DNA from 3 places in the Gracilibacillus phocaeensis genome. Region 1 is predicted to be linked to each of the others. Evidence: riboswitches for the same ligand, from Rfam matches in the RefSeq annotation. Region 1 holds a riboswitch; each other region holds the start of a gene.
The links. A riboswitch is a leader RNA that binds a small molecule or an ion and turns the genes downstream of it on or off. The one in region 1 is predicted to bind thiamine pyrophosphate.

Region 1 (10,413 bases):
AACAGTTGACTGCTCAAATGCTGCAGGCGTGATAATGTGATAAGAGGCTAGTTCTTTGCTGTGTGATGTAAAAACCGTGTGTGGCTGATCATCCATTACTAGTTGATTGTCCTGGTTTAACACGAGCATCCGATCGGCAATGCCTATCCAGTCTTCTGCCTGATGCTCAATAATAAGTATTCCCAGCTGCCGTTTTTGCTGAATGGTTGTTATAGTGTTGACTAATTCTAATCTGGACATTGGATCAAGATTGGCAGCTGGTTCATCAAGAATCAAATATGCTGGTTCAAGCAGCAGAGTAGAGGCGAGGGCAATTTTTTGTTTTTGCCCGCCAGATAGATGATGAATTTTATGATGGATAAACGGACGCATGTCAACTAACTCGAGTACTTCGATCATACGAGAGCGCATTTGCTCTTTAGGTACAGATAAGTTCTCCAGCACAAAGGCCAATTCATCTTCGACATGAATCATACAAAATTGACTTTCAGGGTCCTGAAAAACAATACCCACTTGTTGATTTAACTGTCCCTTCGGATAATCTTGAATAGCCTTTCCCCGAAAAAAAATGTCTCCAGCTATAGAACCCTCGACTGCTTCAGGATATAGCCCGTTAAGGCAGAGGGCGAGCGTGCTTTTACCCGAACCACTTGATCCCATTAATAGAGTTATTTCATCGCTGTATAAGGAAAGAGACATCTGCTTAATGGTCGGTTTCTTCTCCTGTTGGTAAGTAAATGAAAAATCTTGTAATTGAAACAATGGACTACGAGGCGCGGTCGTCTTCACGTTGTTGTTGATGCTCCTTTCCTAATGGATATCCCGTTAATACACCAGTAGCCGCTAATTGATCGGCTATAAATTTACCTATTATACCTGCAAAGATGGCACCACTGACTAATCGAGTGATTATCATAAGGATGAGAAGCCATGAAGCATAAGCATCATATCCCGATACAAAGTAGTTATATGGAAAGCTGACCAAGGCTGCACCCATTCCAGAAAGGATAAGAATTCTTAAGCGATAGTCCTTCCAGCCCGTCGCTGCAAAGGCGAGCTCCGCCCCTGCTCCTTGAACAATCCCGCTTAGAATCAATGATGGACCAGCTGTTGAACCAATTAATACCTCGGTTAATGCCGCAATGATTTCCGATGTCAGTGCAACACCCGGTTTGCGGATGATGTAGGCAGCAATAACAGATACCATAAACCAAACCCCGAAAATAATTTCATAACTAAGGGGACCTAAGCCAAACGGTGTTAATATCCCAAATAAAACATTGCCTACTCCAAAAAAGGCTAAATAAATCAATCCAAAAACAACCCCGAGCATAGACATTAAGACAATGTCTTTTAATTTCCACTGCTTCATTTATTGTCCCCCTTTAGATGGACTATTTGCTGAAATGGTAAATGACATGGTGACATGTGACACTTTCTGTTGCACTTGCTCAAAGCAATGCTCCAATACACGAAAGATATCATGGACATCGCCATCTAACCTTGTTGCATAATGGCTATGGCTGACGTCAACCCCTGCCGTTTTGGACCAATCGATTTGTTGGTAGATTTGCTCCATATAATCTTCTCTACCTAACGGATATAATGAAAATCTACAGCCCGCTGATTGGTTTAGTGAGTCAGCTGCTTGGTTCATGACTTGACTGGATTCATCCATATATACATCTCCAGTTGAATCACCAGGACATCCGATGGAAAAGGTTCCACTCATAGCCACATGTACACCTGTTTTAGCAGCATGAAAAAAAAGGGCTTTCGTCACATCGAAAAGGTGCACACGTTTCCCACGAATACAGGTAGAGACATCATCTGTGTGCATCCATACTTTGGAGCTGTCTACTTCCCGTAAACTCGATAAGATAATATCAACAAAACGATCACTCATCGGGAATAACGTAAATTGACACCCTGCAATCCGACTTGTTCCACAATGACTTGTCATAAAAAATACCTCCAGTCTATTTTTGATCACAAAAAAACTGCACTCCGAAGGGAATGCAGTTTGTACGTATGTAAAGAAGCTAGGTAAACAAATCGTCCATACGACCAACTACACTTCCCCACGCTAGTATTATCTAGTTCGGGTAATAAGGGTCAGGTCACAGACCTTCTCAGCCATTTCACAAAGCTCCCCTAGTGTACTACGGTTTATGCAATTTTTTACGGTTGGAACCGCAGCTAAACTTTTTTCGATAAACGTTTAGCCTGTGATAGTTTCTATCTTACAAAAACTTTTGCTATCTGTAAAGCCCTGTTTGTTCTCTCCCTATAATCTATTCCACAGGTATGGTATGATATGAATAGGAATACACGGCATGAAATAAGCAAAATAAGCGCTTAATAATAGACAAATATGAAAGAAACGAGGGGATTGCATATGACGAAGGTAGCTTGGGTCACAGATAGTTCATGTGGACTGGATGCCACTTTTGCAGAGGAAAATAATATTTTTATTATACCTTTAAATGTCGTTATCGATGGTAAGGCATATAAAGAAGAGGTGGATTTATCCAAAGAGGAAATATACGAACTGTTGCTTCAACATGGTGAGGGAGCAAAGACAAGTCAGCCGGTGTTTGGCGATTTTACTGATTTATATGAGCGATTAGAGAAGGAATATGACGTAGTGATTGCTATCCATGCCTCTAGTAAACTAACGGGAACCTATCAAAGCTCTGCAGCTGCGGCTAACATGAGTTCTTTGCCAGTCACGGTCATTGATTCTCAGATTGGTGATTTTGCCTTGGGCCAAATGATTCGTCACGGTGTATCGATGGCAAAACAAGGGGCAGATGTTGCAGAAATTGTCGAATATTTAAAAGGATGTCCGAATCGAGCCCAAATGTATTTAATGCCACAAAGTTTTGAACAATTACGTAGAAGCGGAAGGGTTAGCGCGGCCCAAACGTTATTTGCCTCCCTGTTGAATATTCATTTAATTCTTGGTTTTGACGAGGGGAAAGTAGTCGTAAAGGATAAAGTGCGAAGTAAAAAGAAGGCAAAACGTCACATGTTCCAGCTATTAGCAGAGGCAATGCAGGAGCACCAATTAAAAGAAATTTGTATCTTACATGCTGGTGTGAAGGAAAAAGCGCACCAGTGGAAAGATGAAATAGGCAGTCTTTATCAAGGGTTAAAAATACAAGTGCAAACCCTGGTGCCCGTTGCTGGTGTTCACACTGGTCACGGTACCTTGTGTTTGGCATGGTTGCGAAATTAAAGGATAGATGGGAAGTGAGAGTATGGAACAAGGTTTTGATACAAAGTCGGTACATGTAACGATGGAACGAGAAGGGATACCAACAAAGGTTACCCCTATCCATCAGACATCTGCTTTTACATTTAAAGACTTGGAGGATATGGAATCTTATTACAGCGGAGAACGTGACTATTTATATACCAGGGTTGGTAATCCCAATACAGATGAGTTAGGTACTGCTGTGGCGCAATTAGAAGGGGCACCTGCAGGTATCGCTACCTCATCTGGCTTATCTGCTATTTTGGTTGGTATACTAGCTGTTGCTAAAGCAGGTGATCATATTATCGCAGCAGAAGATTTGTACGGGGGTACTTATGAATTATTGGAAAAGGAGTTAACGGGCTTTGGCATTGAAGTAAGTTTTGTAGATTTTGGAGAGGATTTAACCTCCTCATTGCAGGATAATACCGTTTTATTGTATACAGAATCATTGACCAATCCCTTGTTACGTGTCGAGGATTTGCCGAAAGCTAACGAGTTTGCCAAAAAGCATGATTTAAAATGGATGGTAGACAATACTTTTGCCACACCATATTTGATTCAGCCTTTTGTAGAAGGCGCGGATTTAGTCGTACATAGTGCAACTAAATATATAGGTGGACACAGTGATATTACGGCAGGGGTGCTCGTAGGTCATGCGGATCTAATCGCAATTGCGCGAGAAAAGATGGTTAACTTAGGAAGCAATCTCAGTCCGTTTGAGGCATGGCTAACGGTTCGTGGCCTCAAGACATTAAGTGTAAGAATGGAGCGGCATGTCAAGAATGCGTCCGCCTTGGCCGAGGCATTAAGAGGGCATCCAGCGGTGCAAAAGGTATACTATCCAGCCTTTCTGTCAGAACAAGGTAATGGTGCGCTTGTGACGATTGAGCTAAGTGATGCAGCAAATATAGAAACTTTTTTTCAATCGTTGGGATGGGTGAAGATTGTTGCCACCCTAGCTGGGGTAGAAACAAGTGTGTCGTATCCAACCAAAACCTCTCATCGAAATATGCCACCCACCACTCAACAGGCTTTGGGGATAAGTGAAGGGATCGTTCGAATTTCGGTAGGGATAGAAGAGGCACAGGATATTATCACCATGATTGTCAACGCCTTAGATCAAGCACAGAAATGAGGGGATTCGTATGAAATATGCGGTAGTTACTGGCACATCAAAAGGTTTGGGGGCAGCGATTGCGAGACTATTTATGCAAGCTTCTATCCATGTCATCGGACTGGCACGGCATGAGAATCAGGATTTAGCCAATGAAGATCTTCCTGGCCAGTATCATCATGTGACAGTGGACCTAGCAGATCTTCAGCAAACCGAGCAGAAGTTGCAAGAGGTGATGGACGATCTGAAAACAAAACCACTGCAAGCTGTATATTTAGTGCAAAATGCAGCGGTTGTTACACCGATAGAGCAGGTAGGGAAACAAACGAGTGGTGAATTAACAAGACATGTCCATGTGAATTTGCTGTCTCCTATGATAATTACCAACCTGTGGCTTCAAGGCTGGCGAGAGTCTGATATTTCATGTGTGATTGCCCATGTTACGTCTGGTGCAGCGAATCGATCGGTCTATGGTTGGAGTGCTTATGGCAGTTCCAAGGCCGGATTGGATCGGTATACACAAACTGTGGCTCTAGAACAAGAACAACTTGGCACAGGAAAAAAAGTACTGCTGTTTGACCCAAGTATTATGGATACGGATATGCAAGGAGAAATCCGCTCTTCCGACGAGAGTCAGTTTAGCGATGTACAGCAATTCAAAGACTATAAACAGCATAATCAATTGCGCAGCACAGAGAAAGTCGCGCGTGTGTTGGTTGATCGCTTGTTGAAGCCAGAGGATCTTGTTAATGGGCAATACCTTAGCGTGAAGGAGCTACTGTAGCCGATCGCTTTTTGCCTGTACATCAAAAAATAATTAGGTATCCACCCATTTTTTTAAATAATAAGGACTTTTTTTCCCTTTTGACATACCTTATAAGTGTAAGTATGAAAAGGAGGGATTTTGATGAGCGGACAATATGGTTACGGTTCGGGATTTGCATTGGTTGTGGTGTTGTTTATTCTTCTAATCATCATCGGTGCTTCTTGGGGTTATGGCGGCTATTAATATATGATGGGAAGAACCTGACAAACCAACGTGTTGTCAGGTTCTTTCGCATAAGGAAAAACAGTATATACTTTTTGTAAAATAAAATCTCGTTCACAAAATACATCCTTGCTGATCCGATACTTTTTACAGGCGTTTAATTAGCGGATTCAGTTTCGTAACAAGAAGGCAGTGAAGCACCTGATTGGATTTTGTAATAGTTTTTAGCACAACTTTTGATCGAAGTATGATAAACTTTAAAGGAGTAAGGTCTGTTAGAAGAGTAAGAAAGGAAGTTTGTTTAATGATTACAAGGAAGAGTAAACGTGAAATAGAAATGATGAAAGAAGCAGGGAAGTTATTAGCACGTTGTCATCAGGAAATTTCCAAACGCATCCAGCCAGGTGTTACTACAAAGGAAATTGATGATTTTGTAGAGGACTTTTTAGCGGCAAATGGAGCCACACCTGAGCAAAAAGGGTACAACGGCTATGAGTATGCAACATGTGCATCAGTAAATGACGAGATTTGTCACGGATTTCCACGGGATGAAAAGCTGGTAGAAGGAGATATTGTCACAATTGATATGGTGGTCAATTTAAACGGTGGATTGGCTGATTCCGCTTGGACTTACTGTGTCGGTGAACCAGATGAAAAGACAAAAAAGTTATTAGATGTTACGAAACAGTCTTTATATGTGGGCATGGAACAAGCCTTGCCGGGAAATCGCATTGGAGATATTGGCCATGCGGTGCAGCAATATGCTGAGGCGGAAGGTTTCTCTGTTGTGCGTGACTTCACTGGTCACGGGATTGGTCCAACCATTCATGAAGATCCGCAAATACCTCACTTTGGTTTAGCAGGGAAAGGGCCACGATTGAAAGAAGGAATGGTTATTACGATTGAGCCGATGATTAATGAAGGAGCATGGCAAAGCAAGATGGATAGCAATAATTGGACAGCACGAACAGTGGACGGAAAGCGATCTGCCCAATATGAACATACATTAGTAATTACCAGTGACGGACCCATGATTTTGACAGATCAAGAGGGGCTGACAGATTAGATAAATTGAATATAACATAAATATAAGTCGGCTTGTTGGTGGAATATCCACTGATTTTGATTTTGTGATTTGCAAGGTATTAGCCCAACAGGCCGGCTAGCTTAAGGAAAAACGAAGCCTATTTTCAGAAGCGCTTGTTAAGCAGGGATACTAATGCAACAAGCTCTGTACAGTAGCTATTTTATTTATTGACCAATTTGGAAGGGTTTCCATTGTTGCCATGTGTGATTGGAAAGCATAGTTCAATGGTGGTGATGATCAGCATTTGTGCTATGTTGATTAACTATGTAGACAAAATGGACAAGGAGGGTCATTATTTTTCCGGATACAGCATGACCATCAGCTTGCAGACATGATTTTAAAAACAACAGTTTCTACACATAATAAAAGGTTAGGGTGTAAAATACGATGTATCAAATTCGTAAGGCGACGATAAATGATGCCAAAACGATTGCAGAGGTTTACGTGCATAGTTGGAAGGCAACTTACAAAGATTTAATTAATGAACAAGATGTCTCAAACACAACAGTAGAGTATCATCAAGTTTATTGGGAAACGATTTTGAAGTTATCCAGAAAGCAACAACCTGTATCCGTGATAGAGGTAGAAGGTGATATCGTTGGCTTTATCGCTGGAGGAAAAGAGCGCACTGAACGTTTTGGGTTTGATGGAGAAATCTCAGCTATTTATTTATTACCTGATTACCAAGGAAAAGGTTTCGGCAAGAAATTATTAAAAGCGTTTGCAGAAGAGATGCAAGAACTAAATTATAATTCCTTGTTGATCTGGGTGCTCACGAATAATCCCACCCATCATTTTTACTTGCGACTCGGAGCTGAGAAGATCGAACAAGAACAAACAACTATCGGAACAGGGACTTACCAGGAAACAGCTTATGGTTTTCCTAGTATTACAGCGTTATTGGAGAAATTATAAAATGGAGGGCCACGGCGGGTAGAAGCCATGGTCCTTTTTGGTAATAGTGAAGAAGAGCGATGACCAATTGCTTTGTCGGAATTTTGCGGTTTAGGAGATACTGAATAATTGCTACCCCGATTTGAATACAATGAAGAACGCAATTTCTCATAAGAATGGATCTAACGGACAAAAAACGGGCACCCCGCAAAGTTTTGTCCGTAAGAATGAATCTAACGGACAAAAAAACGCCGAACCGCAAAGTTTTGTCCGTAAGAATGGATCTCACGGACAAAAAACCGCCGAACCGCAAAGTTTTGTCCGTAAGAATGGATCTCACGGACAAAAAACCGTCGAACCGCAAAGTTTTGTCCGTAAGAATGAATCTAACGGACAAAAAACTGTCGAACCGCAAAGTTTTGTCCGTAAGAATGGATCTCACGGACAAAAAACTGCCAAGACACGAAATTCTGTCCGTAAGAATTTAGTTGGATTGTCCTTTGTCCTCTTCCACAAAAGGTTCAATATGAATATGGGCATGAGGAATATCATGCTTTTGTTTTAAGATATCTTCAATCTGATCGGCTATTTTATGGCTTTCTTTTACCGTCATATCAGGATCAACATAGATAGTTACCTCTATGTAAGATTGGTTACCATGCAGTCTGCCTTTGATATCTTTGATTTGCAGCACATGGGGTTCTTTCTCTATTGTCGCTTTAATATCTTCTGCCTCATCTGGTGAAAAGCCATCTGTCAGTGTATAGGTTGCTTCGCTAAAAGTATCCCAGGCCGTTTTGCATATAATAAGACCAACTAGGGCGCCAGCTAATGGGTCCAGCCAATACAATTGAAATTGTGCGCCGACAATACCAACAAAGGCCCCAATACTGACCAATGCGTCGGATTTATTATCTCGAGCCGCCGCTTTCAAGGCAGTACTATTCGTTCGCTTTCCAAGCCGAAGGTTATATAGATATACAGCAAACATGACGATGGCAGCTCCTAGAGCAGTCCATGCGGTCAACATACTTGGTGGTTGAAATTCCCCGGTAAACATCGTTTGGATGGCATCCGATAAAACATGGAGACCGACTGTCATCATAATAAAGGCAGCGATAAGAGAGGCGATCATCTCCGCTCGAAAATGACCATAATGATGATCAGCGTCTGGTGGTTTCCTTGATATTTTCAAGCCAATAAGAATGGCTACAGAGGCAATAACATCAGTTGTATTGTTTAGACCGTCTGCACGTAAGGCGGCAGAATTACCGATAGTGGCAATCAACAGTTTGACGCAAGCGAGGACAAGGTAGGTAATAATGCTTAACCATGCCCCTTTTTCCCCTTCTTTATATTTATCATATTGATTCATAGACATCCTCCAGTAGAGCAATGATAAGCTCAGTTTACCAAATAAAGTTCATCAGAAACAACTATCTTCTTCTAATGAACAGACAGAACGATGTTTGAAATGTCTGTGGTTGGGGAATATGTAAGTAACTAAGCAAGAAAGGGAGGCGTGCTTGTTGAAAAAACATATGGTGAATTATCATTTGCAACGTTTTGACCGCAATCCAGTAAAGGTTATACAGGCAAGAAGGGAAATTTCTTCCGAGATTCGTTTAGCTGCTAAAATGGTGTTGGACGATATTTGTTTTCAAGGCAATAAAGCGCGTCTGGACGAGGCAATCAATCAAGCATTGGATCAGAGTAATGAGGAAGCTTTTCAGACCTTGACAAAAGAATATCGATATATTTGGGAGCTATAAGCAATGGTAGACAAACACATAAGTTAAAAGAATATCCTCCATAAAAAAAGAACGGGCAAATAGGTTGTCTGTTCTTTTTATATTGCTTCTAAGTTTTCACGATTATAAAAGATTGCTATCCATGTCAATCCATTGTTTCATATATTGTTTAGGTGTATGTCCTGTATGCTTTTTAAACACCTTAGTGAAATAACTTTGATCGGTGAAATTAAGCAATGTATAAATCTCTGCTAAGGAGTAATCCGTGAATGTCATTAATTTTTTTGCCTCTTCAATCTTGGTTTTTTGAATGTATTCGGTTATTGGAACACCTACTTCTTGTTTGAAAAGGTTAGATACATATTTTGGTTTTAATGAAACCACTTTTGCAAGTACGGAAAGGGTTAGTTCATCATAAATATGCGTGAAAATATAGTTGATGCAGTCGCCTATTGGCTTGGAGTAACGTTGTTTTTGGCTTTTTTTTACTCTTTCCGCAAATTCGGAAAGAGCATTTTCGATAAACATTTCGACTTCTTTAATCGTTCGAATTTCTTCGAGTTCTTGAATGAAATTATCCCCTAGTGTATAAGCAACTTCAGGATGCAATCCACCGGCTATGGCGGCACGAGTAGCTAGTGTAATGGTAGCAATCTTTAAGTTTTTTTGATTTCGAAGTTCCCCCTGTCTAGCTAACTTGCCAAATTGAATATCCGATCTGTGATGAAAGGTTAGATTATATAAGACCAAACCATCCTTATCTCCTTCTTTAATAAATTGATAAAGTCTTTTTTCGGAAATAGGGTCTTGATGAAAAGCCTCATTTTGCAGTAAAACAGACACCTCTTTATCGGGTTGTTGGTATCGTTGAAAAACAGCTGGCTGGAGTAGGTTCTGTTTTGCTAGCTCTTCTATCTCAAACTTTTTTTCGAAAATCAGATAACAAGTAAGTATACTTATTTGCAATAATTTCCAACTGCTGAACGCTGGTACATTATAAAAATACTCTCTTACCTCTGTTTCAATATCCCATAACTTGTATAGGCTGATTATATCTTTTAAAAAATTTTCCGAAGGTTTAGGAGAGATGGATGGTCCTAAAATAACGGAGCCAGTATATCTCTCATTTACTATAATTGGTATTTGAACAAATTGTTCTAAAAATTCATTTGTATAAAGTTTGGGCAATAGCTCAGAGGGTTTCTGTATCGTTAAACTGTTTATATGCTCTTGTCTGGATGAGAATAAGGGATTGAGAGGCACATTTAGAGAGAAATCTAACTCGATATGACCATGCTTATCTAATACATAAATAGG
Region 2 (10,413 bases), on a different contig from region 1:
TCTGCCGTAATTTCCACATGATGTACGCCACCTTCTGCCAACGCTTCCAAAATAGGTACTATATTTTCTTTCGTTGCCTTTCTAATGACGGCAACCACCTTCTCTTGCTTAATTCCTTCGATAATAGACATAATTTTCTCTCCTCTACTCTAAATTGGTGTGCTGCTGACGTAAGCTTGCCTCATCACGAGCAGCTGGATAGGTTTCTAATAAATAGACGATAATCGCATCTAATAACAGATGAGCGGACTGATCGAATGAACTGCCTAATGGTTGAATAGTTTCAGGTTCTGACGCCAAGCGTTTCTTCGTTGCCGCTGGGATCTGTACCGTTACATCGCTTCGTTGTCCAATCGTTGAATCTGGATTGGTGGTGACCAAGGCTACTTTGGCGTCAATCTCTTTTGCTTTTTGTGCATATTGGAGTAAACTAGCGGTACCACCCGAACCGGAAATAACCAACAACAAGTCTTGGGAACCTAAGCTCGGCGTAATCGTTTCTCCTACAATAAATACCGGATATTCACTATGCATTAAACGCATGCCGAACATTTTTCCCACTAACCCTGATCGACCTGTTCCGGCAATAAAGATTCGTTTGGCAGACTGGATGGCCTCTGCTAATTGGATCATCTCTGTTTCCTTGACATGATCAAGCACCTCTCGCACTTCGTTTACAATGGTAGTTGATATATTTTTCATGGTAACACCCTTTCTCAACAGGATTCTCGTTTATTTAAGGTTGGTGGAAAACGATAAACTTGCAGCTTTTCCTCCTTTTGATCAACCATACATTCAAACAGTATTTCTGCCGCTTTCTTCCCCATGTCAAAGGCAGGCTGAGAAATCGTGGTTAACGGTGGGTTATAGAAATTGGCAAAGGACACGTCGTCAATACTTATCACCGCTACCTCCTCTGGTATCCTTAATCCTTGCTGTTTAATGAACGTTAATACCTCATGTAGCACACGGTCATTAATCGCAAACAAAACATCTGGCGGTTGTTCATTTTGAAACAGTTCAGCTAACTTGTTGGTTAAATCCACCATTTTTCCACTTACCTTGTAAGAAGGTAATAGCTCCAATCCATGTTCCTGTAAGCTCCGCTGGAAAGACTCTACCCTCTCTATTCGAGGAGTAATTGCGGCTGTAAGTGGTGAACTGACAACTGCTGGCCGTTGAAAGCCCTGCTGAACGATTTCAGCGACAGCCAACTGGGCAGCTGTTCGATTGTCCAATAAAATCGATGGAATATCCAGAGATGGAATAATTCGATCCATTAAAACAACGGGATAATCTTCTTCCAGCAGTTTTTGATAAAGCTCCACGTTATCGCCAGTTGGGAAGGCAATCACACCGTCCACTTGCTTTGCCCGCAGCATCTCGATATATTTCTTCTCTTTCTCTGGCTGATCGTCGGCATTACAGACAATCACATGAAAACCTTTCTCCTGACAGAAATCTTCAATCGCCCGAATCACCTGAGTAGAAAATACATGGAGGATATTAGCCACAATCACCCCAATTGTCGTAGAAGATTTTTGTTTCAAACTACGTGCGACCATATTCGGTTTATAGTTTAATTGCTGGATCGCTTTTTCTATTTTTTGTTTAGTATCCGCTCCCATATAATCAAAACGGTGATTAAGATATTGGGAGACAGTACTTTTTGATACCCCGGCTAATTTAGCTACATCTGCAATGGTTATCCTTTTCATACGCATACCCCTCTAACTAGCTTTTAACTACTAAATCGGTTTAGTAAATCGATTTAGTGAAAGTATAAATCATTAGAAAGCGTTTTACAACCCTTTTATATAAATTTATTTTTGCGATAATGAAAAGGAATGTTGCTATATACATGGACAATAACTTTGTGAAAAATTGACTTTTGCGCTATCTTTGGTACAATGACATACAATTACATATGCATGCACTACTAGGGGTGCCTATCAGTATAGGCTGAGAGAAAGGCGCGATCAAGCCTTTTAACTCTATGAACCTGATCTGGTTGATAACCAGCGGAGGGAAGTAGGTTATTTAGCCAGGTTCTTTTTATCATAAGAATCTGGCTTTTTTCCTTCCTTGCGTGCAAAAAAACAAAGGAGGAAAAGAAATGAATCGAACACATTTACTCACGATAATGGCGGTGCTCATTGCAATTGGCACACTGGGGTCGCAATTTCTCTGGTTCCCAACAGGGGTGGCAAAAGCCTATCCAGTACAGCATGCCGTTAATGTCATTGCAGCCGTCATGCTTGGTCCTATACCAGCTGTTGTCATTGCCTTTACGATTGGATTATTACGAAATCTATTAGGTATTGGTACATTATTGGCATTTCCAGGAGGAATGGTTGGCGCCTTATTAGCGGGCTATCTTTATCGATGGGGACATAAGAAGTGGCTTGCTGGAGGGGGTGAAATGTTCGGAACAGGCATTATTGGCTCGCTATTATGCGTCCCTTTTGCCAAGCTTGTGATGGGAACTTCAGTGGGAGTACTGGCCTTTCTGCCCGGCTTTCTTGTCAGCAGTATTACCGGGGCATTGATTGGTCTGTTACTACTGTCACGTGTGAAGCACACCTCACTTGTCAATCAAACACTTCCATCTAAATAAGAAAAACTGACAAATTCCACCTGCTCCCTTATTACTAACCGAAACTAGATACGAACTACTGATAAGATGGATGATGTTAAACATCCATCTTATCAGCACCCCGATTCATTCAAGGTCGAGATCTATCCTAATCCTTTTATACCAAAGATTTTTTTCTTTACTTTTCAAGAAAAAAATTGATGACTGCTAAGATACAAGCAGTCATCAACCTTATGATCACAAGGTAGGAGCATCGTCCAAAACATAGGCCAATACGACATAAACCCAGAAAGACCCTCCTAAAGTAAGAAGGAAAATAATGCGAACGGGTAAAGGAGTGATGCCGAAAAAATCGGCAATCCCTCCACAAACGCCAAGTAGGACACGGTCATTCACCGATTTATTTAATTTCCTGTTCATCACGAAATCCCTCCTGAAGAGTCTTGCCTCCCTATTTATCGATTGTTCATTTCATCTGGGTCCGCCCCAACCCGATCGTCTTTATTCATGTCGGCAATCAATTTCATTTCAGCATTGGTTAACTCAAAATCAAATACATCCGCATTATCATGAATACGCTGTTGTTTCACCGACTTCGGAATCGTAATTACTTCTTGCTGTAAGTCCCAACGTAAAATAATTTGTGCCGTGGATTTCCCATGTCGTTCTGCAATCTCCATCAATGTTTCATCCGTTAATAGTTCCCCTTGTTTTAACGGAGACCACGCCTCTAACTGAATGTTATGCTTCTTACAATAGTCATACAGGCTTTTTTGCTGTAAATGTGGATGATACTCCACTTGATTAACCATTGGTGTAATTTCTGCTTTTTCCAACAGTCTATCAAGATGGTGTTCCTTAAAATTACTTACACCGATCGCTCTTATTTTCCCATCATTATATAGTTCCTCCATCGCCTGCCATGATTCTCTATACTTGTCTTGTTCTGGTACTGGCCAGTGAATAAGGTATAAGTCCAGATAATCTAATCCTAATCGATCTAAACTCGCTTGATAAGCTTGGAATGTTTCCTCATAGCCTTGATCTCCATTCCACAGCTTTGAGGTAATAAACAACTCTTCTCTTGGGATACCCGAATCTTTGATTGCCTTACCTACCCCTTCTTCATTTCTATAAATAGCCGCCGTATCAATACTTTTATAGCCATGCTCCAGCGCCCATTTCACAGAATTGTAAACCTCTTCGCCATCTTGCACTTTAAACACGCCTAAACCAAACCATGGCATGTTCACACCATTATGCAAAGTAGTTGTCGATTGTAAATTCAAAGCCAAAACGCCTTCCTCCTTTTTTATCATCTCTTATGTACCACCTGGGGAAAACACCTCACAGGTGGAATACTACTACCACACCATTCCCTTTTTCCTATTTGATCAAACATTGATGATTAACGATCCGCCTTTGCGCCAATTTGATGAATTTTATAGTGACTGTACAATCTGTGCGATACATCCTTGAGGAATTTGGTTGGCTCCTTGATAGTAAACAAAGCTAACTGGTGCATTGCCCTTGTACAAGCCGTATAAAATAGATGACGTTCTAATTCATCTTGATAATTGTCATTTGAGGCGTCCGCTATAATGACGGCATCAAATTCGATTCCTTTCGCTAAATAGGTTGGAATAATCACAATACCCTTTTCAAAAGTATGTGCCGTTTGTGTCATCAAATGCACATTTATCAAACGATGATAACGTTGGTACAACTTCTCACACTCTGCCATCGTCTTGCCGATAATGGCAATAGTCTCATGACCTTCTGCTTGATATGTTTCGATTTGCTCGATTAACTTCTGATCCAGCATTTTTTGCTGCTCTACTTCGATAAAAATAGGTTTGTCACCATCTCGTTCAAAAGGCTCGATTAAATCCCCGTTCTCTACGAAAGATTTGGTAAACTCAACAATGGGTGCCGTTGAGCGATAGCTACGTGTTAACACAATTCTCTCATGCTTCTCCTGCCATCTCTCCGACAAAAGTGTTTCTTCCCGCAGTGCATGTGCATAAATCGCTTGGTTAATATCACCAAGCAAAGTCATCCGGCTGACCGGAAACATCTTCTTCATTAAAGCAAATTGAAATGGCGTGTAGTCTTGTGCTTCATCAATAAACAAGTGTTGAATCGTTCGCTGCGCGTCAAACCCTAATATACTTTTTTGAAAATAAATAAAAGCAGGGGCGTCCTCCCAAGTGAGATATTTCCTCTGCAAATATTGATCAGTTAAGACACAAATATCCTTCCAATCAGGAGGCAGCACCAAGCCGGCTTCCTCGGCCCACTCTCCATTAGTGAACAATTGGCGGAAAGTTTGCAAGGTATCCACAAAAGCAAGCTGTTTTATTTTCTTACGTAAAGGACGTAACTTGTCAGCTACCACTCGTTTTCTCAACAATGCTTCTTCTCGGTCATAATCATCAAAACTATTTTCCGAGAAACTGTTCTCTTCTTGCAGAGTCTGATGGACATCCATATAATCTTCTTTTTCTAGTAGTTCCGTTTCTTCTAAGACCCAATCTTTCTCCCGTTCTTGCTGTTCAACTTTCTTCAACTGTACAAGAATCCAATGAGCGACCTTTTCCATTCGTTCGGAAATAGATAGTGTGTCTTCCGTCTTATAAAAATATTTGGCAAGCAGCGACTTTGGAATAATGGTCTCACCACGAAAGGAAATATTGCGGAATTTCAAACCATGGTGAGAAAGCCGTTCCAGAAAAATATCGATTAAACGTTTGTAATCCATACTTGCCTTATAATGCATAGCCTCCACACGTGCTTGGTAATAATCCCTGTTTTTCTGTAAATAAAACTCCATTTGTTCAAAAGGGGTTTCTAAGGTAAAGCGATTATCTAACTGACGATGCAGATATTGATAGAACGTCATTTGCTGCATATTGTCCTCACCAAGCTCCGGTAAAACCGTGGCCACATAGCTATTAAATAAAGGATTGGGTGAAAATAAAACAATTTGCTCCGATGTAAGTGTCTCCCGATAACGATATAACAAATAGGCTACTCGTTGCAGGGCAGCGGATGTCTTACCACTCCCAGCCACTCCTTGCACTATCAGCACTCTTGCCTTCTCATTTCGAATAATCTGATTTTGTTCTCGTTGAATAGTGGAGACAATGCTTTTCATTTTGGTGTTGGCTTGGTCCCCAAGAACGGATTGTAATAAGTGATCACCAATTGTTAATCCTGTATCAAACATTCCCTTTAGTTTTCCTTGTTGGATCATATATTGTCGTTTTAGAGTTATTTCCCCGGAAATATTATCATCTATTGTGTCATAATTTGCCGGCCCAGGTGGAAAATCATAGTACATACTCGAAATCGGAGCACGCCAATCATACACTAGGAAATGATTCTCTTCTTTATCAAGCACGGAGGCCAAACCAATATAGATTGGTTCTCCCTCTTCTTGACCAGATTCTTTAAAATCAATACGGCCAAAGTATGGTTTGTTTTTCAATCGTTCTAATATATCCAGGCGTTCACTAACCTGTCCATGGCTGCGCTCTCGCTCTGACAAAAATTCAGCCTGTTGTTTGATACTCGCTTCTGTTTCGATTTTATCATCCATTTCTTCGATATTCACCGTGACATCTTCCCAGAAATCGCGTCTAATATCAATGACATCTTCTTTAAGGTCTTTTTTTCTTTCTTCTAATTCCGTTATCTTTCTTGAAATTTCACGAACTACTTCACTTACTCGCTGTTCTTCCTGCTGCCGATCCTGTTGATTGCTTTCCTCTGCCATTGATTCCACCTCCATGGCTCTTTACAGATGTTGTGATCTTATATTTCCTAACAAGCATCAAGCTTACTCCTTATTTTCTCTTGTTTGCCCACTAGATTAGCACAAAATGACTTCTTTTTCATTTATTAAACCCTAACGAATTTATTGGACAAGCAAGGCTCCCGCTTTTCAAAAGGGGAGCCTGCTATCGTATATTTTTTACATTAGGAGGGGCATCTGGTTTCCCCGTACATATATCCTCTGTCACGTGTACTTTCTTCATTTTACCATGATCATCAATAAACTTAAATATACCATTATTGAAATCGGTGCCGACTTCCTTATAAAAAATTCCTTCATAAAGGTTATGTTTAGAACGGGTGAAGCTCAAAAGGTATCTCCCTGTCTCTTCCTCTTCTCGTAAGAAACCTCGCACCCCTTTTTCATATGGTATGTTATCCACTCCCTTTAAAGACCTTTCTAAGGAGACAATATGCAGATCGATAAACGTCAATTCTTTCAACAATACATTTACAAAAGACCCCTTAGTAATCTCTTCCCAACGCCTTTGCGGGCTTTGTCCTAATATAATCTGGGTAATGTTATACTGATGGGCTACTTCTTTGATTACTTTTACTGAGGAACGTTTTTCGTTGTCACGGATAATAAACGCATCTACATCTAACTCATCGCAAAGCTCTTTCCACTTATCAACATACTCTGACTTATCTGGATCAAAGGCATCGTATGGCAGGTTGTCTACCGTTAATACATATAAAGGACAATCCATAATTTGTGCTAGTTTGTGACCACGCTTAATCAAACGTTCTCCATTAGGACCATAGTATACACAGACCAATATGCTTTCATCCATACAGCTTTTTACCTTTTTCATATCCACAACTCACCTTTCTATTCCGATCATTTCACCCACCAATAATGAAACCTCACCAAAAAAATTCTTCTGTTTATATACAAAAGACAGTAACCCCTCATCTTATCTGAGCGATGCCGAGGTATTTTCGACTGTCTAGTAAACCAATTTCATTTATGCTGAAAACTGTATTATTCTAACACGTATTTTATATTAAGTATAGTACCTTTTTGCAAATTGTTGCAACCCTTTCCCTTCACCGAATTGAAATCGCCTACATTTGATAAAATTCGTTCCATATCGTTGCGTCATACATGCATTGATATCTTTTTTCTTGTATAATAAACCATGGTAAGCTATTCTCCATATCTACCTTTGTCTGAGCTACGAACAGTTACGATGAGATGAAAAATGTTGTTGAAAAGTAATGTTGTTTTTCCACTATATAAAAAGGGTTTCCATTCATGTTTCCTTTAAGTGCGTGTTCAAACTTCGCCAGCGAATTATTCCATTGTCGAACTTCTTGAACATCCTCTTTAGATACACTTAAGCACGTAATCCTTACACTAACTGTGTACCATTCATCCGAAAATTTCAAATTAAAAGATCGATTTTATTATGCTACCATTTGCAGTTTTTTTGATTGGAGGTTCTCCTATATTGTCTATCTTATTATTGGCGATATTTATTCCTTTTATTACAGCCGTTCTATTACCTTTTCTCTCGCGTTATGTAAGACGCATTCATACAGGCTGGTTTGCTATTATTGCACCTATTTGCTTGTTTATCTTTTTTATTCTACTCGTTCCTGATATTGCCAATGGTGCTATACTAGAAGCCACTCTTACATGGATTCCTAGTTATGGGATTAATATAACGGCATATATAGATGGGTTAAGCTTGACCTTTGCCCTGTTGATATCGGGAGTTGGAGCATTAGTTATTCTGTACTCTATCTATTATTTATCTCCGAAAGAGTCACTAGGGCATTTCTATACGTATCTCATGCTTTTTATGGGAGCGATGCTTGGTGTCGTTGTATCTGATAATATTCTTGGCCTCTATGTTTTTTGGGAATTAACCAGTATCTCCTCCTTCCTGCTGATTGCCTTCTGGTATCAACGTAAACGCTCAAGAGATGGAGCAAGGAAGTCACTGCTGATTACCGTGACCGGTGGTATTTCCATGTTAGTAGGGTTCTTAATGCTTGGTTTTATCGCAGAAACCTGGCGCATTCGTGAAATGATCGATATGGCTCCTATATTGAATGAGCAACCTTTATTTATCCCGGCCATGCTCCTTATTCTCTTAGGAGCCTTTACCAAATCTGCTCAATTCCCCTTTCATATTTGGCTCCCGGATGCGATGGAAGCACCAACACCTGTCAGTGCCTATCTCCATTCCGCGACAATGGTCAAGGCAGGAATTTACTTAGTAGCTCGTTTTACGCCACTATTTGGAGGTGAAGCAATTTGGTTTTGGATGGTTACCTCAGTAGGGCTGTTCACACTATTCTGGGGTTCGTTCAATGCCGTTAGACAGACCGATCTCAAGGCATTACTTGCTTATTCAACCATCAGTCAGCTCGGGATGATTATGAGCATGTTTGGAATCGGCTCAGCTGCTCTCTATTTGGGTTTTGGAACAGAGTCTGTTGTTTATACCAGTGCTTCTTTTGCTGCTCTGTTTCATTTAGTCAACCATTCCACCTTCAAAGGAGCCTTGTTTATGATGGTGGGCATTGTAGACCACAGTGTTGGCACACGTGATATTCGTCGATTAGGTGGGCTGATGCCCCTCATGCCCATTACCTTTACGATTGCCCTAATCGGAAGCTTATCGATGGCTGGACTGCCACCGTTTAACGGCTTCTTAAGTAAAGAGATGTTTTTCACTGCTGTGTTAGATATTCAGGACGCTTCATTCTTTTCTTTAGACACATGGGGGATTTGGCTGCCGATTATCGCCTGGATCGCTAGTATATTTACGTTTATTTATTCAGCGATTTTGATTACGAAGACATTCTGCGGGCCATATCGAGAAGAACGATTGGAAAACCCTGCCCACGAACCAAAAATGGGTATGCTTCTTTCGCCACTTCTATTGGTAAGCCTTGTGATTGCCATCTTCTTCTTCCCTAACGTGCTGGGAGAATATTTATTAACCCCTGCTATGCACGGGCTTTTTCCTAATTTAGCCATTCAAGGAGAGCCACTAGGGGAGGAAATTTCGGCTTGGCATGGATTTGGAACAGAGCTCTGGATGACAATCGGTGTGATCGTGTTGGGGCTGCTACTATTTTCCACTAAAAAACATTGGGCTGGTATATACAACTTACTACCCAAACATCTATCCTTGAGTGTGCTGTATGGAAAACTTTTAGAACAGGCGGAAAACACCTCGACTTCGCTAACCAATTTGTATATGACTCGATATTTACGTGATTATTTGCTATACATTTTCTTATTTTTTGTGTTGGCGATTGGGGGAACGATGATCTATACAGGGGCTTATAGCTTTACTTTGCCTGCCAACGCCCCTATTTCGACTTTTGAATGGATTGTCTCCTTGGCAATGATGGCCGCTGCTGTGTCGATTTTGTTTGCTAAATCACGCTTAACCGCTATCGCTTTAAACAGCACGCTCGGTTTCGGTGTTGTCATCCTGTTCGTTCTGTTTCGCGCACCTGATTTGGCATTGACGCAAACGGTAGTAGAAACCATCACTACAGTCTTGTTTTTAGTAGCTTACTTCTTTTTGCCCGAATGGGAGAAAGAGAACAATAAACGGCGTACAAACATAGCTCACCTGATCATTTCTATCGGTGTCGGCGCCGTATTTACTGTGGTTGCCTTAGCCGTTCAAGGAAATGCTTCATTTGCTTCGATATCTACCTACTTCGAGGATGCTTATGAGCTCGCTGGTGCCAACAATATTGTCAATGCCATCCTAGGAGACTTTCGAGCCTTAGATACGATGCTGGAAATCATTGTATTACTTATCGCAGGCATTGGTGTATACGTATTTATTCAATTAAAACAAAAGAAGGAGAGTGAGGATAATGACTAGATACCGCATTAATAATGTTATTTTGCGTACTGTTACCAAGCTGGTCACCTTTATTATCCTTACCTTGTCAGTTTACTTATTCTTAGCCGGACACCATAATCCTGGTGGAGGATTTGT
Region 3 (10,413 bases), on a different contig from region 1:
AAAGGAAATGGTATGGCTTTTGGGATTATGGCGATATCATGCATAGCTATGACCCTATTCGGCATGTATGGAGATATGATTTAGGTGGGTGTGCCTGGCAGAATACCGAATTAGCACCGAATTATTGGCTGTGGTACCTGTTTTTACGTACTGGCAGAATCGATATTTTTCACATGGCAGAGGCAATGACTCGTCATACCAGTGAAGTAGATGTTTACCATAAAGGCCCTTATAAAGGTCTCGGTTCCAGGCATAATGTTAGTCATTGGGGGTGCGGCTGTAAAGAAGCACGAATAGGGGCAGCGGGATTGCACCGATTTTATTATTATCTAACAGGAGATGAGCGTATCGGTGATATCATGGATGAAGTGGTAAATGCCGATTATACAACAGAGTATATTGATCCGATGCGAGCATACTTCCCAACAGATCAGTACAGTACGCATACCAGAAGTGGACCGGATTGGGCGGCTTTTTGTTCGAATTGGTTAACCAGATGGGAAAGATATCAGGACGATCGCTATCGTGACAAGCTATTTACAGGCATTCAATCCTTGGGAAAAATGCCCTTTCGACTTTTGACTGGTCCTGTATTTGGTTATGAGCCAAAAACCGGTGAATTATTTTATATGGGAGCAGAGAATAAAGGACATCACCTTATCTTTAGTATGGGAGGAGCTCAAGTTTGGATGGAAATGGCTGAACTATTGGAAGATAAAGGGTGGCAGGACATGCTAGTTGAATTTGGCGCTTTCTATAACCTTCCTCCCATTGATAAAAGTCGGTTAACCAATGGAGAAATCAATGGAGTAGATTGGAATATCCCCATGTTATCTGCTTCTTTGGTTGCATATGCTGCTGCCAAGAAACAGGATAAGGGCTTAGGTGATCTTGCCTGGAAACTCTTATTAGCTGATCAAAGTCATTGGCATATTAAGTCACCATTACATGTGGAGGAGATTACAGATTATTTACACCCCATACTAGAAATAAAAGACATTTCAACGAATACAGCTGCGCAATGGTCTTTGAACGTTATCATCTGTTTGGAATTAGTAGAAAATTATTTGGACCATTCTTATGAAAAGATGTTAAAGGCAACAAACTAGGAGGTGAACCGATGTATTGGCAAGAACAGTATAACCATCAATTAATCTATCATAACCCATTAAAGAGTCATACGGATATCAAGGATTTTCGCCTGGAGGGAGAGGCTGCCTTCAGTTTTCCTTTGCAACGTTTGCGAATGGAAAACATCAAAGATCCGAAAGAGGGACAAAAATCAAACTTTGTCTTATGGTGTCAAGATCATTTTCCTGAGAATATAGCTATAACTTGGGATTTTTGGCCGATTAGAGAACCAGGATTATGCATTCTTTTCTTTGCTGCAACTGGGAAAACGGGAGAGGATTTGTTTCATCCTTCTTTGGCGAAGCGAACAGGTATATATGATGAATACCATCATGGCGATATCAATGCCTATCATGTATCTTATTATAGAAGAAAATGGGAAGATGAACGGCAATTTCACACCAGTAATTTGAGGAAAAGCTATGGCTTCCACTTGGTGTCACAAGGGGCAGATCCATTGCCAAGTGTTGTCGACGCCAATGGTCCTTATCATATAGAATTGGTGAAATATCAAGAAAATATCCAATTTTACATCAATCAGTTGTTGATCTTTCAGTTTTATGATGATGGTGAAACACATGGTTCGATTCTACGGGATGGTAGAATCGGATTTAGGCAAATGGCCCCCTTAATAGCAGAATACGCAAACTTCAACGTATTCCAGATTAATAAAAAATAAGGGAAAGCACCTTTTCTGTTTGAACTGTGCCCCGTCAAGTAGACAGTAAAAAAACAAAAACTCTATGCAACAGCCTGGTCCCGATATTCCAACGGTGTCAGGCTGTTTAATTTCTCCTGGTAACGTTCTTCATTATAAAATTGGATATATCGATCAATATCCTCTACTAATTCTTCAAAGCTCTTATATCGTTTTAAATCATAAGATTCACTTTTAAAATGGCCAAAAAAGCTTTCTACAGGCGCATTATCAATACATTTCCCAACACGGGACATGCTGCGTGTAATCTCGGCTTTTGTTGTCACCAAACGATATTCCCTCGATGTATATTGCGAACCCCGATCACTATGCAGTAAAGGCGTGGCACCTGGATTTGCTTCCAGTGCTGCTTTAATGGTTTCCATAACCAGCTCATTATCGTTATAATAACCAACCTTATAGGCAACAATCGAACCATCATAAAGGTCTTTAATGACGCTTAAATAAGCTTTATGACTCAGGCTGTATTTTAAATGTGTGATATCCGTTACCCATTTCTGATTTGGCTTGTCTGCCGTAAATTCCCGGTTCAAAATATTCTCCTCCATGTTGACGTAGCTTGTTTTGGTGGAATATCCATTCGAACGACGGATAAATGATTTTAAGCCTAATAAAATCATCAAACGACGAATGCGCTTCAGATTATATCGTTTTCCGTATTTGCGATCAATCACCATTCTGATTCGCCGATAGCCATAGATTCCTCCGTACTGTTTAAAAATCATTTGGATTTTCTTGATTAGCCATGCATTTTCGTCTTCTTGCTCGCCTGGTATGTGATGCAGCCACTTATAATATCCAGAACGGGACACCTTTAAAATATCGCATAGTAATTGAATCGGCATGCCTGTTTCTTCATGATAGGCATGAATGGCTTCAAATGCCGGGACTTGTTTCCTTAATCGTTCGATCCTCTCCTTTCGATTTCCTCTAACTTTTTTAAGAGACCAGCTTCTGCCTCCAAATATTGATTACGGTGTTCTAATTCCTTAATCCGAAGCTTTAATTTTTCTTCTTCCGTTAGATTTGGCTTAGTTTCTAATGTCTTCCCGCGGCGGTCCTGAAGAGCCTGCTCTCCGTCTTTCTCATATTTACGAACCCAGCTATAAACCTGTTGATAGGAAACTTTATACTTCTCCGCTGCTTGATGATAATTGGAATCATTGGCAATCGCATATTGGACAATCTCTATCCGTTCTTTGAATGTGGTTTTACGTCCTTCGCTCATTTTAACGCTTCCTTTACTAGTGGATTTTATTGCTTTACCACTAGTATAAAGCTTTATCCAACGACGTAAAACGGAAGTGGACGAAATATTAAATTGTTCACATGTTACCTTGAGGCTATTTTCTTGTTCAAGATAGAACGCTACAGCCTGTCTTTTTAATTCCTCTGGGTACTGTTTCCAATTCCTTGACTCCTTCAATCCATCTATCCCATTACTTTTATATTTACGAACCCATTCTTTCACCGTATTTTCATACATTTCGTATTTTCTTGCGATAGCACTAATCGGTTTCTTTTCTTCCGTCACCTTTTGTACAATCTCCATACGTTCTTCTAGCGTATGTTTGGTTATTCTTTTAGACATTAAAAATACTCCCTTCCTAGTAGGAGAGAATTTTTATTATTTCTCTGTCTACTATAAAGGGAGCCTATCACCTTTAGTCGCTGCTTTTGTTCCCAATTCTCATTGGAACATGATTCCAATCATGAGACCAAAAACCATGAGGGCTATTCTGTGTACAATTGCTATTCACCAAATCCTCAAGGCTTGACTTCTCGATTTGTTCTGCTAGCATGAAGACAACAGAATAAATTCAAATTTTCTACTAGGGGCGCCGTAATGGCTGAGATAAATGTATATTTAGCACCCTTAGAACCTGATCTGGTTAAGGCCAGCGGAGGGAAGTAGATTCAGCAGTTAAAGTATACACTGCATTTATGTGCGTGTATATCTTTTCCTATGCCAATACTTCCTTCTACTAGTCTTTAGAAAAAAGATGATGAGGAGGATTTTTTATGACATTTACAGATGAATTACGTGCTGCAACGAAGGAGAGCTGGAAAAAAAGTTTAAAACATCCATTTGTACAAGGGATTGTGAAGGGAGATTTACCGCTAGAAACATTCAAATTCTATATTTTGCAAGACATTTATTATTTAAAACACTACGGTAAAATTCATGCTATTGCTGCCTCACAAGCAGATGATTTTAAATTAACCGCTCTTCTAGCTGATAAAGCCCGATTTACAGCAGAAGCCGAGCTAACTGTGCATAAGCAACATGCTGAGATTTTACATATTACACAGGAAGATATCGACAACTTTAAACCTGCTCCAACTGCCTATGCGTATACCTCTCATTTATATCGGGCCACCATGTCTGGGAATCTTGCACATTCTGTTGCTGCGATTTTACCATGCTACTGGTTATATGCAGATATCGGAAAAGCAAATGAATCGGCAACACCAGAACCGGAAATTTATCGTAACTGGATTAATATGTATGCAAGTGATTGGTTTCAAGATGCAACGAATGAAATGATTGATTTACTAAACAGATTGGTTGAAACAATGAATGATCACGAAAAAGAGAAAGTAAAGGAACAATTTATTATTGCAAAAGAGTATGAACTTCTGTTTTGGGAAATGTCTTATAACAGGGAAAGCTGGCTTTCAGAAAAGTAAGTTTTCGAAATGCTTTCATTGTTAGAATGGTAAACATTCATTCGTGTTTGATAGTTGAATCCAAAAATCTTGCGCTCTAGTGGTTACTAGGGTCACCAACTTGCTTTCTTCGGTAAAACATGGTAAATACTCTGAATAGGAAGAAGTTAGATCCAACTATATGGGATAATGTGAGGTGTTATTGTCATGACCTATTTGTTTGCTCATGGACTTGGTCAACATTCTAGTAGCTGGAAAATAACGTTAGACTACATAGAAATGACAGAGAGAGTAGCTTTACCTGATTTATACACCTTGGTCGAAACAGACAAGATGGATTATCACAATCTGTATCAAGCTTTTTGCGGAGAAAAAGATCAGGCAAATCGAAAAGCAGCTGAACGATTGAGTCATCGAATAAAGGGAGCAAACTTTGGAATAATTGAAAAAGCAGGACATGAAGCAAATGTAGATAGCCCGAAACCCTTGGCGGAAATAATAAAAGGTTTTTGGTGCTAGAATTAAAAAAAAGAAGGATCCAAAAACAGAATGAAAATTAATTTTCTGTATATGGGTCCTTCGTTTAACAATCATCCTATAACCAAAAATAAGGACTTATAATTGGCTTCCACCTGTTACATCAAGATGATGGCCGGTAATATAAGAAGATCGATCGCTTGCTAGGAAAGCGACTGCTGGGAGTGATATCCTCCATTCGTGATCATACCATTCCATATAAATCTGCCCATCAATTACTCAGACATAACATTTTTCCAAACTACTCTTCTTTTGTCTCTACTTTATTTTCATCGTAGGAAATCCAGTCACTAAAGCTTCCTGGATACAGTTTTACATTTTCAAAGCCTGCAAGTTTGAGTGCTAGTATGTTCGGACAGGCAGATACGCCTGAGCCACAGGAAACAATAATCTCTTCATCCTGCTTCAAATGACCGAAATGACTTTTAAGCTCCTCCGGGTTTTTCCAAGCTCCGTTATCTGCCAATACCTCTTTCCAAAAATAATTCTTCGCGCCGGGAATATGCCCCGCTTTTCGGTACATGGGTTCCACTTTGCCTAAATAACGGTTTTTAGAGCGTGAATCGATTAAATGAGCAGACTGATCTTCTAGTTTTTCTTTCACCTCATCTATGTCTGCCTTCTCACCTGTACGGATGGCAGGGTGGTACGTTTTTGTTTCTGGCTGGGGAGCTTCATCTGTCACCTTATTTCCATCGATGACCCATTGTTCATATCCTCCGTCTAGCACATAAACGTTTTCGTGACCGAGATAATATAATAGCCACCACATTCTGGCGGCAAACATATCATTGGATTGATCGTAGATAATAACCGTTGTCTGATTATCTATCCCAATCTGGCCAAGTTTTGCTGCCAACCTCTTCGTATCAGGCAGAGGATGGTTTCCCCCGTGTTTTTCTTTTTTACCGGACAGCTCCTTGTCCAGATCCATGTAGACCGCACCAGGTAAATGATCTTTTGCGTATAAATTCCTTCCCGCTTCCGGATCATCAAGCTGAAATCGGACATCAACAATCACTGTATGATACTCTGGGTTTTGTAAACGATTTTTTAACTGGTTGACGCTAATCAAATAAGACATAGGATCCCTCCAGAATTTGGCTCATAAAATACTTCTTTACTTTCTATTCAATGAAACATATGCTGCATTTTCTTTTCTTTATTTTAAATATTTATTGCCATTACTGTCCATTCTAACCTATGCAACTGATTCTACAAAGTATATTGTTTCTCTTAAAGCAGTGCTTTAACCATTGTCTGGCACACTTCAGTTGATACTTTTAGTGAATAAAGCTTTTACGAAAACAGAATGGTCCATAAATCACATTCAAGTATCCATCTTTATAAGAATTTTACCGATATGTCTGTTATTTTTCATTTTCTCAAAGGCGTATTCCATTTCGTCCATGCTGTATATGCTATCGATAGGTGTGCTGATTTTATCTTTATAAACCAGGTTCATGACATCGTGAACCGTTTTTCTTAATTTTATTGGATAATCATTCATGATACTGCCCGAGCTGTAACCGAGTATACTTAAATTTTTAGAATGAATGATTTCGGTATTCAGGTAACCTGCCTGAAAACTGCTATGACCATATGTGATCAGATGCCCATACATGGATAGTCGCAATAAATCCTGTTCTATAGATTCACCGCCGATCGGATTAAAAATCCTATCATATAACTTATCTGTATCATTTGCTGGTCTGTCTCTTAATATCAAATGATCTGCCCCTAGTGACTCTACATATTGTTTTTTATTTGATTTTGTCAAGGCGGTTACATGAGCCCCTTGATATTTACAAAATTGAACAAGTAGGGAGCCTACACCTCCACTGGCACCATAAATAAAAACCTGATCATTCGGCTTAATATGAGTAACGTGAAAAACTAAATCATATGCGGTAACGCCATTACTTATATTGGCAGCTACAGCTCTTGAACATAAATTATTTTTTAGTTTAAAGACTTGATTTTTATTGATATTTACCTGCTCCGCGAACGTACCGCCTTGTTTTATCGCCGCTACTTTTTCCCCTATGTGAAAATCTTTTATATTTTCACTAACACGTTTAATATAGCCAACACAATCAAAACCAGGGGTGAAGTTTGCTGTTTTGGCATGATATCTTCCTTCAATACCTAGAATATCTGCATAATTCAAGCTGGCATAGCTAACTTCTATTTGCACTTCGTCCTTTTCAGGCGGATGTAAATCATGATTTTTGATTACCAATCCACTGCTGTTAGAAGAAACATATCGCATTCAATATTCACCTCGTATTTTTGTGATGTATGATGATGTGATTATTCATGAAGCATAGGTGGTCTATTCTTTTTAATCCCATTTAACCCGAATAAGAATGAACATGCTTTTCTTACTGTTGAAGTGGAAGGGAAGACTGATAATCAAAAATCCAGTCTTTATCTACTTTCTGATTACCAAACAACAGCCCAACAGCCATGATGACAGCGGATATGGGAAAATTTGGCCTGCAAAAAGAAATGAAAGGTAGCGTTTGTCCTTTTGAAATAACAAATTTAGATGAGTTATTATCTGTTATAAATTGCCCTAAGCTTGAGGTAGAAATAATTGAAAATAATATACGCGTCAAATAATGTGTATCTATTCTTTTAAATACTATTTCCGTACTACGGCAGCTGGAAGGTAGTACTTATTAAAGGTAAGTACCCTGCGGATCAATAAGTGATAGTGGAATAATCCCTCACACCTTTCTTGCATATTTCATTAACCAGCTTCTATAAAGAGTTGTTTTCTTTATTTTCCAGTCCAACCCAAATAAATTTTTCGGAGGCAGTTATTTATTATTCCGTTTGTTCACTTCAATCGTAATAAACTCCGGCAAATAGCTAGGGGTACATCCTTTTGCTACTATTTCATCCTTGTAAAGGCCCGTTTTCTTACCAAGTTTAATACAGCGTGAACGATTCTTTTCATCATAAATGCCTATCCAGCCTGCTGTGAAATTCATAGCCCATTGAACTTCCGGTTCTTCTTGCATAATATTAGCTTCTAATGCAGATAGCAAGTCTGCAGTATTATCAGGCGGTGCTTGTCCGGTCCATCTCAAGCGCGCTTGATAATACCAAAAAGTTCGCCTTTGGAGAGCACGGGGGCTATTTTCCCATGACTGGACCAATGCAATTCTCTGTTTGTCCTTGGTAAGCTGATTAGCCATTAACCAGTCCATTAAGTTATTTCGCTCATCAAAAGTGTGAATCTGCATATCCTCATCAAGCTTATTAAGTACATCTTTTGAAAGAAGCTTTTTATCCATAACTAAGATTGCTAATAGTCTGGGTATAAACTCTTGGGTCGACCATAGGTCCAGAGCTAGTTCGTGATCTTTTTTTATCTCCTTCGCGATTTTTCGTAAGTCTCCCAGTTTCGTTTTACTATTAATTTGAGCTAGAATGTCTTCTGCTTTTAAAGAGTGTTTTATTTCTGCAGTTATTTTTTCATCCATTTTATACATCTCCTTGATTATTTATTTTCATGAATTTATTGATGAATCTGATTATACGTTTCTCCCCACTTATTCATTTCTGTTATCAAAGGTATTAATGTTTTTCCTAATTCCATTAAACTGTACTCTGTTTTTGGCGGAATCACTGGATAGACTTTCTAGGAAATAACATTGTCTGCTTCCAGTTCATTCAGCTGAAGAGCCAGCATTCTTCGTGAACGGCCTGGCATATAGCGCTGTAATTCACTAAAACGGCAGACCTTATGCTTGATTAAACGATATAAAAACACACATTTCCATTTCCCAGATATAATCTGTAATGTACTTTCTACCGGGCAGCCATCCATACAATCATGAATTTTTCGTTCCATTTCAACATCCCCTCTCTGCTGGTTACAAAACGGTTACTATGTCACATATATTACACGATTGAAAAGCAATTTCATAATGTTAGAATCGATCTAGAAAGATACAGTAGGAGGAAATAGAATGAATCAAACAATGAAAGCAATTGGTCTTTACCGTTATTTACCCATTGATCATGAAGAAAGTCTTTTAGATTTAGAAGTGGAAAAACCTAAACCAACAGGAAGAGATATACTTGTTCAGGTAAAAGCTATCGCTGTGAATCCGGTTGATTATAAAGTCCGCTTACCAAAAGACAAAGTCGAAGAACAACCAAGAATCTTAGGATGGGATGTTTCCGGTGTAGTAGAAGAATAGAAGAAGCTGGAGAGGATTGTACACTATTTCAACCAGGTGATAAAGTTTATTATGCAGGGGATATGACCAGACCAGGAGGAAATAGCCAGTTTCATATCGTAGATGAAAGAATTGCAGGTAAAAAGCCAAATGCTTTGGATTTTGCAGAAGCCGCTTCCTTACCGTTAACTTCTATCACAGCCTATGAAGCGCTATTTGAACGTTTAGCAATCAGTCAGGACAAAGAAGATAATAAAGGAAAATCCATTTTAATCATTGGTGCAGTTTTATTTCACTTAAGAATACATCTAAATTAGTTGATATATATTTATCTTTATGAAAAGCAGTATAAATGGAGACATTGTTTTCTTGAATATCCGTTCTAATTTCTTTTAATTCATTGTTTTCTATTTCGCTTTTTATTGTAAAATATGGAAGGAACGATATACCTAAACCACATAATACACATTTCTTAATTGCTTCTATACTAGGTAATTCTATTTTTGTCATAGAAGTTTTATCTCTTATTTTTAAATAATCTTCAATGATTGGACGCCAACTGCAAGAGCGTTCTGTAACAAGCATCGTTTCGGGAGTATGACTTGTTGTCTTATTGAAAGGCATAAAGAGAGAGAGCTTTTCATCTTTTATCTTTTGAATAGTTAGTTCATCTGATTTCCAATTAGATGATTCAACTAACATAGCAATATCTATCTCACCTTTTCTTAGCTGATCAGATAAATGGTCATAATTAAGAGATTTAAGTATGAGATTAATTTTTGGATAAATTTTCATAAAATTCATAATTACAGTAGGTAGCCAGTATATCATTATCGATTCGCTTGCACCTATGACCAATTCTCCTGAGGGTTCATCTGATTCCGCAACAACCTCTTTTGATTTAGAGTAAAGACTGATTATTTCCAGGGCATACGGGAGAAATTTTCTTCCGGTTTGTGTCAATGTAATACGTTTACCTAAACGATCAAAGAGTGGATATCCTAATTCTTTTTCAAGTTCCTTTATATGAGCAGTAATGGAGGATTGAGCATATCCCAATTCGTCTGCAGCTTTTTTAAATCCTCCGGAATCGACGATCGTTTTAAACGTATTAAGGTGTCGAAGTTCCATTCTCTACCTCCTATTATCAATTATAATGAA

Region 2: linked by a shared signal. The riboswitch ahead of thiW (energy coupling factor transporter S component ThiW) and the one ahead of E0E32_RS09085 (YkoF family thiamine/hydroxymethylpyrimidine-binding protein) in region 1 are both predicted to bind thiamine pyrophosphate.
Region 3: linked by a shared signal. The riboswitch ahead of tenA (thiaminase II) and the one ahead of E0E32_RS09085 (YkoF family thiamine/hydroxymethylpyrimidine-binding protein) in region 1 are both predicted to bind thiamine pyrophosphate.

The regions. Positions count from the first base shown of each region.
Region 1 covers NZ_LR131144.1:284,195-294,607, forward strand. Annotated here, with positions in the region: gene E0E32_RS09075 (ABC transporter ATP-binding protein) at 1-789, opposite strand, end outside; gene E0E32_RS09080 (ECF transporter S component) at 767-1,372, opposite strand; gene E0E32_RS09085 (YkoF family thiamine/hydroxymethylpyrimidine-binding protein) at 1,373-1,963, opposite strand; TPP riboswitch at 2,062-2,166, opposite strand; gene E0E32_RS09090 (DegV family protein) at 2,399-3,241, shown strand; gene E0E32_RS09095 (trans-sulfuration enzyme family protein) at 3,264-4,397, shown strand; gene E0E32_RS09100 ((S)-benzoin forming benzil reductase) at 4,408-5,160, shown strand; gene E0E32_RS09105 (YjcZ family sporulation protein) at 5,284-5,385, shown strand; gene map (type I methionyl aminopeptidase) at 5,669-6,430, shown strand; gene E0E32_RS09115 (GNAT family N-acetyltransferase) at 6,839-7,366, shown strand; gene E0E32_RS22170 (hypothetical protein) at 7,522-7,833, shown strand; gene E0E32_RS09120 (cation diffusion facilitator family transporter) at 7,830-8,720, opposite strand; gene E0E32_RS09125 (IDEAL domain-containing protein) at 8,875-9,117, shown strand; gene E0E32_RS09130 (helix-turn-helix domain-containing protein) at 9,220-10,413, opposite strand, start outside.
Region 2 covers NZ_LR131143.1:535,688-546,100, forward strand. Annotated here, with positions in the region: gene E0E32_RS07010 (bifunctional 4-hydroxy-2-oxoglutarate aldolase/2-dehydro-3-deoxy-phosphogluconate aldolase) at 1-131, opposite strand, end outside; gene hxlB (6-phospho-3-hexuloisomerase) at 145-702, opposite strand; gene E0E32_RS07020 (LacI family DNA-binding transcriptional regulator) at 717-1,718, opposite strand; TPP riboswitch at 1,932-2,047, shown strand; gene thiW (energy coupling factor transporter S component ThiW) at 2,117-2,617, shown strand; gene E0E32_RS07030 (PspC domain-containing protein) at 2,834-3,016, opposite strand; gene E0E32_RS07035 (aldo/keto reductase) at 3,052-3,891, opposite strand; gene helD (RNA polymerase recycling motor HelD) at 4,005-6,374, opposite strand; gene E0E32_RS07045 (adenine nucleotide alpha hydrolase family protein) at 6,559-7,248, opposite strand; gene E0E32_RS07050 (Na+/H+ antiporter subunit A) at 7,888-10,296, shown strand; gene E0E32_RS07055 (Na(+)/H(+) antiporter subunit B) at 10,289-10,413, shown strand, end outside.
Region 3 covers NZ_LR131141.1:319,305-329,717, forward strand. Annotated here, with positions in the region: gene E0E32_RS01965 (exo-rhamnogalacturonan lyase family protein) at 1-1,109, shown strand, start outside; gene E0E32_RS01970 (DUF1961 family protein) at 1,121-1,810, shown strand; one part of gene E0E32_RS01975 (IS3 family transposase) at 1,873-2,795, opposite strand; one part of gene E0E32_RS01975 (IS3 family transposase) at 2,795-3,440, opposite strand; TPP riboswitch at 3,674-3,776, shown strand; gene tenA (thiaminase II) at 3,872-4,540, shown strand; gene E0E32_RS01985 (hypothetical protein) at 4,727-5,038, shown strand; gene E0E32_RS01990 (sulfurtransferase) at 5,298-6,140, opposite strand; gene E0E32_RS01995 (quinone oxidoreductase family protein) at 6,387-7,328, opposite strand; gene E0E32_RS21980 (hypothetical protein) at 7,526-7,681, shown strand; gene E0E32_RS02000 (DNA alkylation repair protein) at 7,882-8,550, opposite strand; partial or broken gene E0E32_RS02005 (winged helix-turn-helix transcriptional regulator) at 8,586-8,921, opposite strand; partial or broken gene E0E32_RS02010 (alcohol dehydrogenase catalytic domain-containing protein) at 9,052-9,536, shown strand; gene E0E32_RS02015 (LysR family transcriptional regulator) at 9,526-10,383, opposite strand.